DNA from 3 places in the Priestia sp. LL-8 genome. Region 1 is predicted to be linked to each of the others. Evidence: riboswitches for the same ligand, from Rfam matches in the RefSeq annotation. Region 1 holds a riboswitch; each other region holds the start of a gene.
The links. A riboswitch is a leader RNA that binds a small molecule or an ion and turns the genes downstream of it on or off. The one in region 1 is predicted to bind S-adenosylmethionine.
Positions count from the first base shown of each region.

Region 1 (4,287 bases):
GCGTTACAGCTAAATTTCATGACGGCGGTATGAAATTATATGTTGATAAGCAGCCAATTGGTGAAGTTAGTTATGGGACAAGCGGCAATGAATACCGCTTTGAAGAAGGATATTCGCAAGAAAATAATAAGTTCTATCAATATGCGGACGTACAAAAACAAGGTGAAACGCAAAAATATACAGACTGCGACGAAGAAGCAGGATGGTGCTAAACAGTGGCAACTGCCGCTGTTTTTCTTGTTTTATGGAAATAATATGGCCTAAACTGCCTTTTAAAAGAGTTCTTTCTTGCAAATTTCTTTTAAAAAACAGGTGAACTGTGATACATTAACGAATATTGTATAGCATAAAGAAATGATGTTACTATACAACTGACGATTACGGGTGATGAAAATGGGGCTAATTGAAATTGAAAAAGTAATTATTGTCGAAGGAAAATCAGATAAAAAGCGTATTCAAGATATCATTCGAGAACCAATTGAAATTATTTGTACAAACGGTACGATTAGTTTATCAAAGCTGGATGAAATTATTGACTGTACGTTTAACAAAGAGGTATACATACTCGTTGACTCTGATGATTCAGGGAATAAGCTGAGAAAACAATTTAAACGAGAGCTTCCGGAAGCAGAGCATTTATATATTGATAAAATGTACCGAGAAGTTGCTGCCGCCCCTAGACATCACATAGCAACAGTATTACTGAGTGCCAATATCGATGTTAATGCAGAATTTTTAACATAAAAGGAATGAGCAACATGCAAGAATGGAGCGAAAAACAGCTTGATGATCAGTTAAAAGAAGGAGAAAGAGCCTTTATCTTTTTCCATACGCCTTTTTGCGGAACGTGTCAGCTGGCAAAAAAAATGTTAACCGTGGCAGAAGCGATGCTGCCGGATGTAACCATCGGAATGAGCAATTTAAATTATATGCCTTCAAAAGCAGAGTTATTTTCCATTGAAAGTGTACCTTGTTTGATTGAAGTGAAAAATGGCGAAATGATAAAAAAACTTTATGCGTTTCATTCCATCGAGCACGTGCTTGAAGAACTTCGATAATCAAACGTTTGTTTAAAATGAAGAAATGGAAAGAGAGCGAACCGTTGGGGCTGTTGAAATCTTGGGATATTATCCCAAGGGTAAAATCTGTTGACAGCCTATCTGACACATGCTAAAATCACACTCATGAATGTTCATAAATGAATGAATATTTCCCAAAAACAAAATAATTGTTGCGAACTCTTATCAAGAGAGGTGGAGGGACTGAGCCCTGTGAAACCCGGCAACCGTCAGACTAACTGAAATGGTGCCAATTCCTGCAAAGCTATGCGCTTTGAAAGATGAGAGAAAGGATTAAATATCGAGCCTTTCTGTCATGCGCAGAGAGGCTTTTTTGATGGGGAAAAATGTTTTACGGCTTTTTCATTCTATAGGGCAACCTAACATAATCAAGTTTTTACTAAAGAAGGTGAAGAAATATGATTACATTAACAGACGTTACAAAAATTTATCAGGCTAAAAGCGGTCGAGTAACAGCTGTTGACAATGTGAATCTAACCGTTAACCAAGGTGAAATTTACGGAATTATTGGTTACAGCGGAGCGGGGAAAAGCTCTTTAATTCGCTTGCTAAATGGATTAGAAACACCAACGACAGGAACGGTCGAAGTAGCAGGTAATGATATTGGAAAAATTAAAGGCGGAAAACTCAGAAAAGCTAGACAAGAAATTAGTATGGTATTTCAGCACTTTAATATCTTGTGGTCACGTACGGTGAGAGAAAATATTGCCTTTCCGTTAGAAATAGCAGGGATTTCAAAAGAAAAAAGAATGAAACGAGTAGACGAGCTCATTAAGCTGGTCGGACTTGAAGGGCGTGAAGATGCTTATCCATCACAGCTTAGCGGTGGACAAAAACAGCGTGTTGGGATTGCTCGAGCGCTAGCGAATAATCCAAAAGTATTGCTGTGTGATGAAGCAACATCAGCGCTTGATCCACAAACGACAGATTCCATTTTAGATCTGTTAGTAGATATTAATGAAAAGCTTGGGTTGACCATCGTATTGATTACTCATGAAATGCACGTCATTCGTAAAATTTGTCATCGAGTAGCCGTTATGGAAAATGGAGCAGTGGTAGAAGAAGGACAAGTGCTAGAAGTATTCAGAAAACCTAAGCAGCCGATTACAAAACGATTCGTTCAACAGATTTCTGAACCAGAAGAAACGTTTGAAACAATTGAACAAGTAAAAGAGCTATATCCAAGCGGGCAAATTATTCAGCTGACGTTTGTTGGCGGAAAAGCAGAGCAACCGCTCATTACAACGATTTTAAAACAGTTTGATGTAACGATTAATATTTTGCAAGGAAAGATTTCTCATACACAAACAGGTTCATACGGAACGTTGTTCGTTCATTTAGACGGAGAATTAACAGAAGTTGAAAAAGTCATTGCATACATTCATGAGCAGCAGGTAGAAGTGGAGGTAATGACAAATGCTTGAGAAACTATTTCCAAACGTTATTTTAGATGATTTTATTCAAGCGACAAATGAAACACTATATATGACGGCTATTTCAGTTATAGCCACGTTTGTTCTAGGTATTTTATTGGGGTTGCTTTTATTTTTAACGTCCAAAGGACAGCTTTGGCAAAACAAACCTTTATATGCCATTGTGTCAGCAGTTGTAAATATTTTTCGTTCCATTCCATTCATTATTTTAATTGTTTTACTGATTCCATTTACCAAAGCGTTGGTAGGAAGTATTTTAGGCGCTAACGCAGCGTTACCTGCTTTAATTGTTGGAGCAGCACCATTCTACGCGCGTCTTGTAGAAATTGGTCTGCGTGAAATTGATAAAGGTGTTATTGAAGCTGCTAAATCAATGGGGGCAACAACAAGCACTATTATCTTTAAAGTGCTGTTACCTGAATCGCTGCCAGCTTTGATTTCCGGTTTGACAGTAACAACCATTGCGTTAGTCGGTTATACGGCAATGGCGGGTGTGATTGGAGCTGGAGGTCTTGGAAACCTTGCATATTTAGAAGGATTCCAGCGCAGTCATAATGACGTAACGCTAGCCGCTACGATCTTAATTTTGATTATTGTATTTATTATCCAACTTATTGGAGATGCGATTACTGCAAAAATTGATAAAAGATAAAGGGAGGACTATTTATTATGAAGAAATGGCTTTCAGCTTTAGCATTAACATCTGCGCTAGTAGTAGGATTAGCTGCATGTGGATCTAACAATGGATCGAAAGATGAAAAGAAAATTGTCGTGGGTGCATCTAATACGCCTCATGCTGAAATTTTAGAACAAGCAAAACCGATTTTAGAAAAACAAGGAATTGACTTAGAAATTAAAAAATTCCAAGATTACATCTTACCGAACACAGCTCTTGCAAACAATGAAATTGATGCAAACTATTTCCAGCACGTTCCTTATATGAATTCAGTGCTAAAAGATCATAAAGGTGAAAAAGGGTATGATTTTGTAAGTGCCGGTGCCATTCACATTGAACCAATTGGTATCTACTCTAAAAAATACAAAAGCTTAAAAGATCTTCCGAAAAACGGCACAGTTATTATGCGTGATGCAGTAGCAGAGCAAGGACGTATTTTATCGATTTTTGAAAAAGCTGGCGTGATCAAATTAAAACCAGGCGTAAAGAAAACAGACGCACAAATTAAAGATATTGTGGAAAACCCTAAGAATTTAAAATTTAAAGCCGATGTTGAAGGCGGATTGTTACCTCAAATGTACAAAAACAATGAAGGTGACGCTGTTGTTATCAATGCTAACTATGCTATCGATGCTGGTTTAGATCCAGTAAAAGATCCAATCGCAGTGGAAAGCAAAGAAAATAACCCATATGCAAACATCATTACGGTTCACAAAGGTGACGAAAATAAAGATACAGTGAAAGCTTTAGTGAAAGTTCTTCACTCTAAAGAAATTCAAGACTACATTAAAGAAAAATACAAAGGCGGAGTATTGCCGGTAAATAAATAATAGAAGAAAAGCGCTTGCCCACTCTGGGCAAGTGCTTTTTTTTGTATGCGTCAAAACGAATAACTCTTATTTTTCTCACGCATACTAACCGTGAAAACTTTACTGATGATGGGAGCTGACGTTATGCAGCAAGAAGCACGTCATTCAACTGAGCAAGCACTTCATGATTATAAAATGGGTGTTGGGAAATTTAGCGAAAAATTGCCGGAAGTAACAAAAACGTTTAATGCGTTTACTGAAGCATGTTTTGGAGAAGGTTCTCTTTCTAA
Region 1 covers NZ_JAZAQH010000001.1:4,762,289-4,766,575, reverse strand. The annotation lists gene U9R83_RS24960 (YusG family protein) at 1-212, shown strand, start outside; gene U9R83_RS24955 (toprim domain-containing protein) at 394-744, shown strand; gene U9R83_RS24950 (thioredoxin family protein) at 759-1,058, shown strand; SAM riboswitch class I at 1,239-1,346, shown strand; gene U9R83_RS24945 (methionine ABC transporter ATP-binding protein) at 1,478-2,503, shown strand; gene U9R83_RS24940 (methionine ABC transporter permease) at 2,496-3,164, shown strand; gene U9R83_RS24935 (MetQ/NlpA family ABC transporter substrate-binding protein) at 3,182-4,018, shown strand; gene U9R83_RS24930 (carboxymuconolactone decarboxylase family protein) at 4,142-4,287, shown strand, end outside.

Region 2 (4,287 bases), 3.5 Mb from region 1:
GTACTGTTACAATTGTGTTACAAATGCAGCCGAAAAGCACTGTTTAATAACAGAGGTTGAGACATAACAAAATTAATGCCATCTAAAGACGAACAACTCGTACACATGAGCTGAATCGCTTGTGACACCGCCGTTGGTTTCCGTGCAAGACTTCGCTTTCCGCGGGCGGCCGCTGAGCCTCCTCGTCGCATACGCTCCTGTGGGGTCTCACCTGTTCCGCTTTTCCCGCAGGAGTCTTCGCCTTGCCCTCCAATCCACTGTTAGAAGGAACGAAACAGATGAAACTACATTCACCATAACAAAAAAAAACGAACCATTAATCAAACGTGTTGATTAATGGTTCGTTTTGCAGTGAGGCTAAAATACTTTTGTCTCAGCCTCTTGTTATTGAGCGGATTGCAGCAAAACTTTTTGAATGGATTCAAAAGACGGGGAATGGATAATTCCATGCTCTGTAATAATGGCCGTAATCAGTTCGCTTGGCGTCACATCAAAAGCTGGATTGTACACAGAGATTCCGTCTGGAGCAATTTGCGTATCTCCAATGTGCGTTACTTCTTTAGGTGAACGTTCTTCAATAGGGATGCTGCTTCCGTCTTGAATAGATAAATCAAATGTGGACTGCGGCGCTGCTACGTAAAATGGAATACCGAATGCTTTCGCTAAAAGAGCAAGTCCGTACGTTCCAATTTTGTTAGCCGTATCGCCATTCGCTGCAATACGATCAGCTCCTACAATAATTCCATTGATTCCTTTTGTTTTAATCGTATGAGCGGCCATATTATCCGTAATCAGCGTAACGTCTACTCCCGACTGCTGAAGTTCCCATGCGGTTAAGCGGGAACCTTGAAGTACGGGTCTTGTTTCACAGGCAAACACTTCAAGCGGAATATCCCGCTGTTTAGACAAGTGAAAAGGTGCTAATGCTGTTCCGTAATAAGCGGTAGCAATTGAACCAGCATTACATATGGTCATGATTTTATCTTTCTTTTTGAATAAAGATAGAGCATGATCGCCAATTCGGTAGCACGTTTCTTCATCTTCTACTTGAATTTGAATAGCTTCATGAACAACTTTTGTTTTAGCTTCATTAACGGACGAAGCGGATTCAGCGCTTTTCGCTACGCGTTCTAGTGCCCAAAATAAATTGACGGCAGTGGGGCGTGAACTAGCTAAATACTGTTGATCAAGAGCTAGCTTTTTGTTAAATTCCTTGACTGAATCTGTGTCATAGCTAAGCGCAGAAAGAGCAAGACCAAAAGCCGCCGTAATGCCAATTGCAGGAGCTCCGCGTACTTTCAAGGTAGTGATAGCATCCCATACGTCTTTAATGGTTTGCAGCTTAATATACTCGACTTTGCCAGGAAGCTGCTGCTGATCTAATAAAGTAATATATGATTCATTCCATTCCACTGAGCGCGGAAGTGATAGTGTATTTGTCATGCTGATACCGATCCTTTCATTGTGTACATTATTCGTTATCGAAGTAAATGTTCGAATTCATTTGGTGAAACGTCTTGTTGGTGCAGAAGCAAATAGCGTCCAATTTTTAACGCAGTACGTTTAGCGTTAATTTTTCTTTCTTCAGAAGAAATTTCGTCTAAGTCCGCCACGTGAGCTAAGCCAATCGTACGTCGAATGATTTCACATCCTGCATATCCAACAGCATCCTGCCACGTTTGCGTTAAAATTTCATGTAATAAGCGCTCATCTTTAGCAAAAGGTTCAGTGTTTTCAGAATGCCAAAGCGCAGTAAAGGTATCTTTGAATACGTTCCATGTGTTTGTAATGTGTGCGAATAGCGGTTCGCGATTTGTTTCTCGAGAAAGAGCATTTAAAAATAAATTCGCAACAAATTGCCCTAAATCGAATCCAAACGGACCGTAAAAAGCAAACTCTGGATCAATCACTTTCGTTTCTTGACTGCTAGCAAAGATGCTGCCTGTATGTAAATCACCGTGAATGAGCGTTTGGGCATTTGTTAAAAATTTATATTTTAATTTCGCTGCTTGTAATTTTACATCACTATCATTCCACAATTCTTCTACATCAGGACGCAGCGCTTTTTCAAATTCATTTGTATCAATATCAAAAAAAGGATCTGTAAAAACTAAATCTTCCGTAATATTGCATAAGTCTGGGTTGCTATACTTGACAACTTCTTCTTTTTTATCCTGAGGCTTTAAGGCAAAATCAGACGTTTTGAACGCAATATGTCCCAAAAAAGAACCGATATGCTGTGAGAGCAGAGGGTAACTTTCACCTTGAATAAGTCCGGCGCGAGAAATCGTTAAATGAGACAGATCTTCCATGACCGTAACAGCAAGCGTTTCATCGTGGTAATGAACAGCGGGCACAAGTTCTGGCGTAAATGCACCGAATTGCTTGAGCGCATTGCTTTCAATTGTGGCACGGTTCAAGGATAGAGGCCAGCTCTCGCCTACAACTTTTGCATAAGGAAGTGCTTGTTTGACGATAATGGATTTATTCGTTTGATCATTTATGATGTGAAAGACGAGATTTAAGTTGCCGTCACCGATTTCACGGGCAGTCAGTGCTTCTGTGGCATCAAAAAGACCTAGCTTTTTCACAAGTTTGATTGCTGAAATTTCTGTTAATGGCTGATATTTCTCTGTTTTTATTGTTGACATCGGAATCCCTCCATAGTTTATTAAACTGATTTGTTTACTAAGTTAATAGGTTTAAGAATATATGGAGGCTTTTATAATTTTAGAAAATATAAAAGCCTCTTTCGTTGGAAAGAGGCTTGATTGTAGTGTTCAAACCTCTTATCTGCCAGAAAGAATTACTTTCTGTTGGAATTAGCACCGTGCCTTTGTAAAACATGTTTTACGGGTGTGATCCACCTTAGGATGGAATGACGGTCGGTTGCTGGGCTTCACAGGGCCAAATCCCTCAGCCAACTCTTGATAAGAGTACGATTACTTATTCAATTTTGATTTGTTTGAATATTTTATGATATCTGGTGAAAATCGTATCATGCAAAAAAACGGCTGTCAATACATAATTAATAAAATTCTGTGCGGCGATCTGTAAAGACAGGAATTTGTTTGCGAATTTCTTTTACAAGTTCCAGGTTAACGTCAGCACTTAAAAGTTCTTCGCTATCGCCAGCTTCAGCGATTATTTCTCCCCAAGGATCGATGACTAAGGAATGTCCGGCAAATGTATTATTAGGATCTTGGCCTACACGATTACACGCGACTACATAGCATTGATTTTCGATTGCGCGGCTAATGAGCAGTGCTTTCCAGTGGGCAAGTCTTGGAGCCGGCCACTGAGCGACAACAAACAAGACTTCTGCTCCGCTGCTAGTATGAACCCGAATCCATTCTGGAAAACGAATATCGTAACAAATAACTCCTGCGCATAAAGACTGTTCAAGTGTAAAAAGATTTTTTGCCGTTCCTGCTTCTAGATAGAGGTGCTCATCCATTAATTTAAACAAGTGCAGTTTACTGTATTGTGATACTTCACGACCTTTTCGGTCAAAAATATACATTGTATTCGTGACGCCTTGCTCTGTTTTTTTCGCGATCGAACCTGCCACAATATTTACTTCGTTCGTTTTGGCAAACTGAGAGATTAATTGCTTGGCCTGCTGTCCTTCATCATCTGCAATTTCGTCTAGTCGCGTCAAATCATAAGCTGTATCCCATAGCTCAGGAAGCACCAGGATATCAGGTTTTTCTTGCAGCGCTTCTGTCATTTTTTGTTGAATATATTTTCGGTTTTTAGTTGGGTTTCCAAACGCAATATCAAGTTGCAAACACGTAATTTTTACACTCACTTTATCATCCGTCCTTTTTTAGTAGTTGAAAAAAATGACTTTACAAGTTGAGTATTACAATATATTATTTGTGACTAGAATTTCAAGAATTTTTTGAGAAGGTGTGCGATGATGAAACAATTTGAGCAATCGGAACTATTGAAAAGTTTACCAAAACAATTTTTTGCATCACTTGTAGGCAAGGTAGGAAAAGTAATGGCCCAAGGGCACGACGTTATTAACTTAGGGCAGGGAAATCCTGATCAGCCTACTCCTTCACATATTGTAGAAACACTGCAAAAAGCAAGTGCTAATCCTATGCATCATAAATATTCTCCATTTCGGGGGCATCAGTTTTTGAAAGAGGCCGTTGCGACTTTTTATAAGCGAGAATACGGGGTTGATGTGGATCCCGAAAAAGAAGTAGCTATTTTGTTTGGCGGGAAGGGTGGACTTGTTGAAATCCCGCAGTGCTTATTAAACCCTGGAGATACAGT
Region 2 covers NZ_JAZAQH010000001.1:1,244,199-1,248,485, forward strand. The annotation lists gene U9R83_RS06290 (hypothetical protein) at 18-191, opposite strand; gene mtnA (S-methyl-5-thioribose-1-phosphate isomerase) at 385-1,443, opposite strand; gene mtnK (S-methyl-5-thioribose kinase) at 1,479-2,651, opposite strand; SAM riboswitch class I at 2,787-2,937, opposite strand; gene U9R83_RS06305 (carbon-nitrogen family hydrolase) at 3,029-3,811, opposite strand; gene U9R83_RS06310 (pyridoxal phosphate-dependent aminotransferase) at 3,923-4,287, shown strand, end outside.
Region 2: linked by a shared signal. The riboswitch ahead of mtnK (S-methyl-5-thioribose kinase) and the one ahead of U9R83_RS24945 (methionine ABC transporter ATP-binding protein) in region 1 are both predicted to bind S-adenosylmethionine.

Region 3 (4,287 bases), 3.4 Mb from region 1:
GGATTTAATACGCTTACAGCTCGCTTACTGGCGGTGAACAGCATTAAAAAGCAATATATTCAAAAAATGAACAATGTTCTAAATAATCAATTTACAATAGAATACATGAAACCAATCATTTATCAACTGCATGAGTATATTGCTCCTTATGTATTAAAAGATCCTTACGTAAAAGATAACTTGGAGCAATTTTATAAAGAACCCGAATTTATGCTGTCTTTTATAAAAGAACGAACAGCGTATATTAAAAATAACCTTTTGACTCTTTAAAAAGAGATAGATTTATAGGCAATTTATAGGCAACAGTGGATTTTGTTAATAATAGGCAAATGCAGGAAATCAATAGCTGTACATGATACGTATATATACAGTATGAATGACCAATAAGGATAACTAATAAGGAGGAAAAACAATGAGTAACTATTACTATGGCCAAGAACAAGGGCAAAATCAAAATCCGAGCCAAAAATCAAGCCAAAAACGCAGTCGAAATATACAAATGCCTGATAAAGGCTATTCTTCTCACTTCAAACCCCTAAAAGGAAGAGTGGTGACCGTTTATCGTGGAGGACCTGAATCTAAAACGGGTTATTTGGTTGACGTGCAATCAGATTATTTAATCTTAGCAGTAGAAAGCAACAATAACAATAATGGTGAAAATAACAACCAAAACAACCAAAACAACCAAAACAACCAAAACAACCAAAATAATAATCAACAAGAATATACACTTGTATATTATCACTTAGCGCATGTAAAAAGTATTACTGAAGATACTATGTCAAATTCGGCACAAACGTTTACAGGAATTAGTGCAGACTTAGAATTATATCGAGGAAAAACTTTTGCTGGAACTTTATCATTAATGAAAACTAAATATGTGCAGGTTAATCAAGGTGGACCTGAGAAAAAAGCAGGTCAGCTTCTTGATGTCTTAGGTTCATTTGAATCTGCTTATATAGTATTACTCACAGAGGATGACGGTATCATCTATATTAACACTGACCACGTTAAGAGTGTAAGTGAATATCAAAACAACAATGGAGATCAAACTACTCAATCTGTAAATGAACTCTCCGTGAGTCAAGAACCAGAATATATGAAATCCAAGAGTTTCAACGATCTGTTTGCACACCTTTCTCATAAATGGGTATCAATCAATAATGGAGGACCTGAAGCGGTAGAGGGCGTGTTAGTACAAAGTCGAAACGGCACATTTACACTTGTTCAGAACAATCAAGTATTACGCTTACAGCCAAGACACGTTAAAACCATTTGTGTAGGAGCAAAAGGAGCTTTTAAGCAAAACGACAACAATCAAAATAACGAGCAAACAGAAGAAAATGGAGAAACTGAAGCTGCAGAATCTACAGAAGAACGTACAGGAGGCCGTACGGGAGGCCGTACAGGAAGACGTACAGGAGGTCGCACAGGAGACCGTACAGGAAGACGTACAGGAGGTCGCACAGACGATCGCTCTCGAGGACGCCGTACGGGTTCACGCTCTTCAGCACCGGCCGAGAAAGTTATTAAAACGAAAAATTATCGTTGGAAAGCATGATGAAATGGAACATAAAAGGTGCTTATAAAGCACCTTTTCTATCATATAAGAAAAAGGAGGAGAATCAGAATGAGTATGAATCATTATATCAATAAAATTGTGGAGTTGGATATTTCAGGTAAAACGACATTTGTTGGCAGACTTATTGATCTTGGATTAGATATTATGGTTTTGTATAATGGACATGATTATTTGTATATTCCTCTTTTACACATGCATCGTTTGCGGGAAGTATCGGAAGAAGACTATACGGTTTTACGTGAAATAGAAGAGAACTTAATAGAAGAAAGTCAGCGGATTTCTTATCGTAATATTTTACAGCAGGCAAAAGGGAAGTTTATTGAAATTTATGTAACAGGAGGGAAATCATTGCACGGCTATATCACAAGCGTGCTGAATGATTATCTTGTGTTTTATTCTCCAGTGTATAAAAATGTCTTTGTTTCTCTGCATCATTTGAAATGGCTTACCCCTTACAGTAATGAGTTAACCCCTTATTCTTTAAGTGACAAAGAGCTCCCAGTAAGGCCTGCCTCTGCACCTTTTGTCAGAAATTTTGAAGAGCAGCTTAAAAAATATGAAAATCAACTGGTCGTATTAGATTTAGGGGATCAATCAGAAAAGATTGGCGTACTTAAAGAAGTTTCTAATAATATTGTTGAACTGATTACGGCAAATGGAGAAAGTATGTATTGGAAGTTAGCTCACGTAAAATCTGTGCACTTGCCTTAGAAAAAGAGACCTCGCTGTCGTCTCTTTTTTTATGTCCTTATCAGGACAAGTATATTGAATAAACAAATAAGATGATTTAAATTTTTTAGAAAATTATGTTGACAATAAAGAAAATCTTTATTAAAGTTAGTAACAACAAACGTTAACCACCAACAATTATATAGAACTCTTATCAAGAGTGGCGGAGGGACTGGCCCTGCGATGCCCGGCAACCATCAAATGAAACATTCATTTGAACGGTGCTAATTCCTGTGGAACATCAGTATTGTTCTAACAGATGAGAGAAATCGTGTATAAACGAACACTCTTTCATCTGTGAAGAGTGTTTTTATTTTGAGTTAAGGAGAGAAATAGATGAAAATTGAAACTTTATTAGTTCGTTCAGGAGTAGGTCGTGACCCTTCAACAGGTTCTATTACAACACCCATTTACCAAGCATCAACATTTGCTCATCCTGCTTTAGGGCAAAGTACAGGATTTGACTATGCACGTACGGCAAACCCTACTCGTACAGCATTGGAAGAAGCAATTGCTGCTTTAGAAAAAGGAGAGGTAGGAGTAGCATTCGCTTCAGGAATGGCGGGTGTAATGTCAGTTTTAGCACTATTTAAAAACGGAGATCATTTAATTGTATCAGAGGATTTATATGGAGGAACGTACCGAGTACTAAATGAAATCTTTTCAGAGCAAGGAATTACTGTTTCGTACGTCAACACAGCCCATCTCGAGCAAGTAAAAGATGCGCTTCGTCCCAACACGAAAGCTTTATTTATTGAAACACCTACAAATCCAATGATGCACGTGACTGATTTGCCAGAAGCAATTGCGTTAGCTAAACAGCATGATTTGCTTACTATCGTTGACAATACCTTCATGTCCCCTTACTATCAGCGTCCTTTAGAGCTTGGAGCAGATATTGTGATACATAGTGCAAGTAAATACATTGGGGGCCATAATGATGTAGTTGCTGGTCTTGTAGTGGCTCGATGTAGTAGCTTAGGAGAGAAAATTCGTTTTTATCAAAATGCAGCTGGGGCAATCTTAGGTCCACAGGATAGCTGGTTGTTATTACGCGGTGTTAAGACGCTAGCGCTTCGGATGGAAAAGCATAACGAAAACGCACTGAAAATTGCAAATTGGCTTACTGCTCACGATCTCGTGGAAAAAGTGTATTACCCTGGTCTTGAAACACATCCAGGCTATGAAATCATGAAGAAACAAGCAACTGGATTTGGAGGCATGATTTCTTTTGCTGTCTCACACCCTGACATCGTGTCAGTACTTTTAGAAAATGTCAAAGTTATTACATTTGCAGAAAGCTTAGGAGGCGTGGAAAGTTTAATGACATTCCCAGCTCGTCAAACACACGCTGATATTCCGGAAGAAATTAGAAATCGTGTCGGAGTAACAAACTGTTTACTGCGATTATCAGTTGGAATTGAGCACGCAGATGATTTAATTAAAGATTTGAAGGAGGCATTTGATGCATACCAACAATAATAAACATAGATTTGGTACGAACTTAATTCATGCAAATACAGGAATTGACGGTCATTTTGGAGCGGTTAACGTACCTATTTATCAGGTATCTACATTTAACCAAGAAGATGAGACGAACAACGGCCGTTATGACTATTCTCGTTCAGGAAATCCAACTCGTGAGGCTTTAGAAAATACCATTGCTCAGCTAGAAAATGGGTACGCTGGTTTTGCTTTTTCATCAGGTATGGCTGCTATCTCATCGGTGTTATCTATTTTTGAATCAGGGGATGAAATTTTAGTTTCACACGATACGTACGGCGGAACATATCGTGTATTAACACGATTATTTTCAAAGTTTGGTATCAAAACAACTTTTGTTGATACAACGAAGGTTGAGAAAGTAGAAGAAGCTATTACAAAAGATACGAAGGCTATTTATATCGAAAGCCCTTCAAATCCATTTTTACAGGTAACCGATATTAAAGCAGTAGCAAGTTTGGCGAAGGAGCGCA
Region 3 covers NZ_JAZAQH010000001.1:1,405,769-1,410,055, forward strand. The annotation lists gene U9R83_RS07125 (CotH kinase family protein) at 1-270, shown strand, start outside; gene U9R83_RS07130 (spore coat protein) at 500-1,561, shown strand; gene U9R83_RS07135 (hypothetical protein) at 1,631-2,293, shown strand; SAM riboswitch class I at 2,460-2,577, shown strand; gene U9R83_RS07140 (trans-sulfuration enzyme family protein) at 2,648-3,793, shown strand; gene U9R83_RS07145 (trans-sulfuration enzyme family protein) at 3,777-4,287, shown strand, end outside.
Region 3: linked by a shared signal. The riboswitch ahead of U9R83_RS07140 (trans-sulfuration enzyme family protein) and the one ahead of U9R83_RS24945 (methionine ABC transporter ATP-binding protein) in region 1 are both predicted to bind S-adenosylmethionine.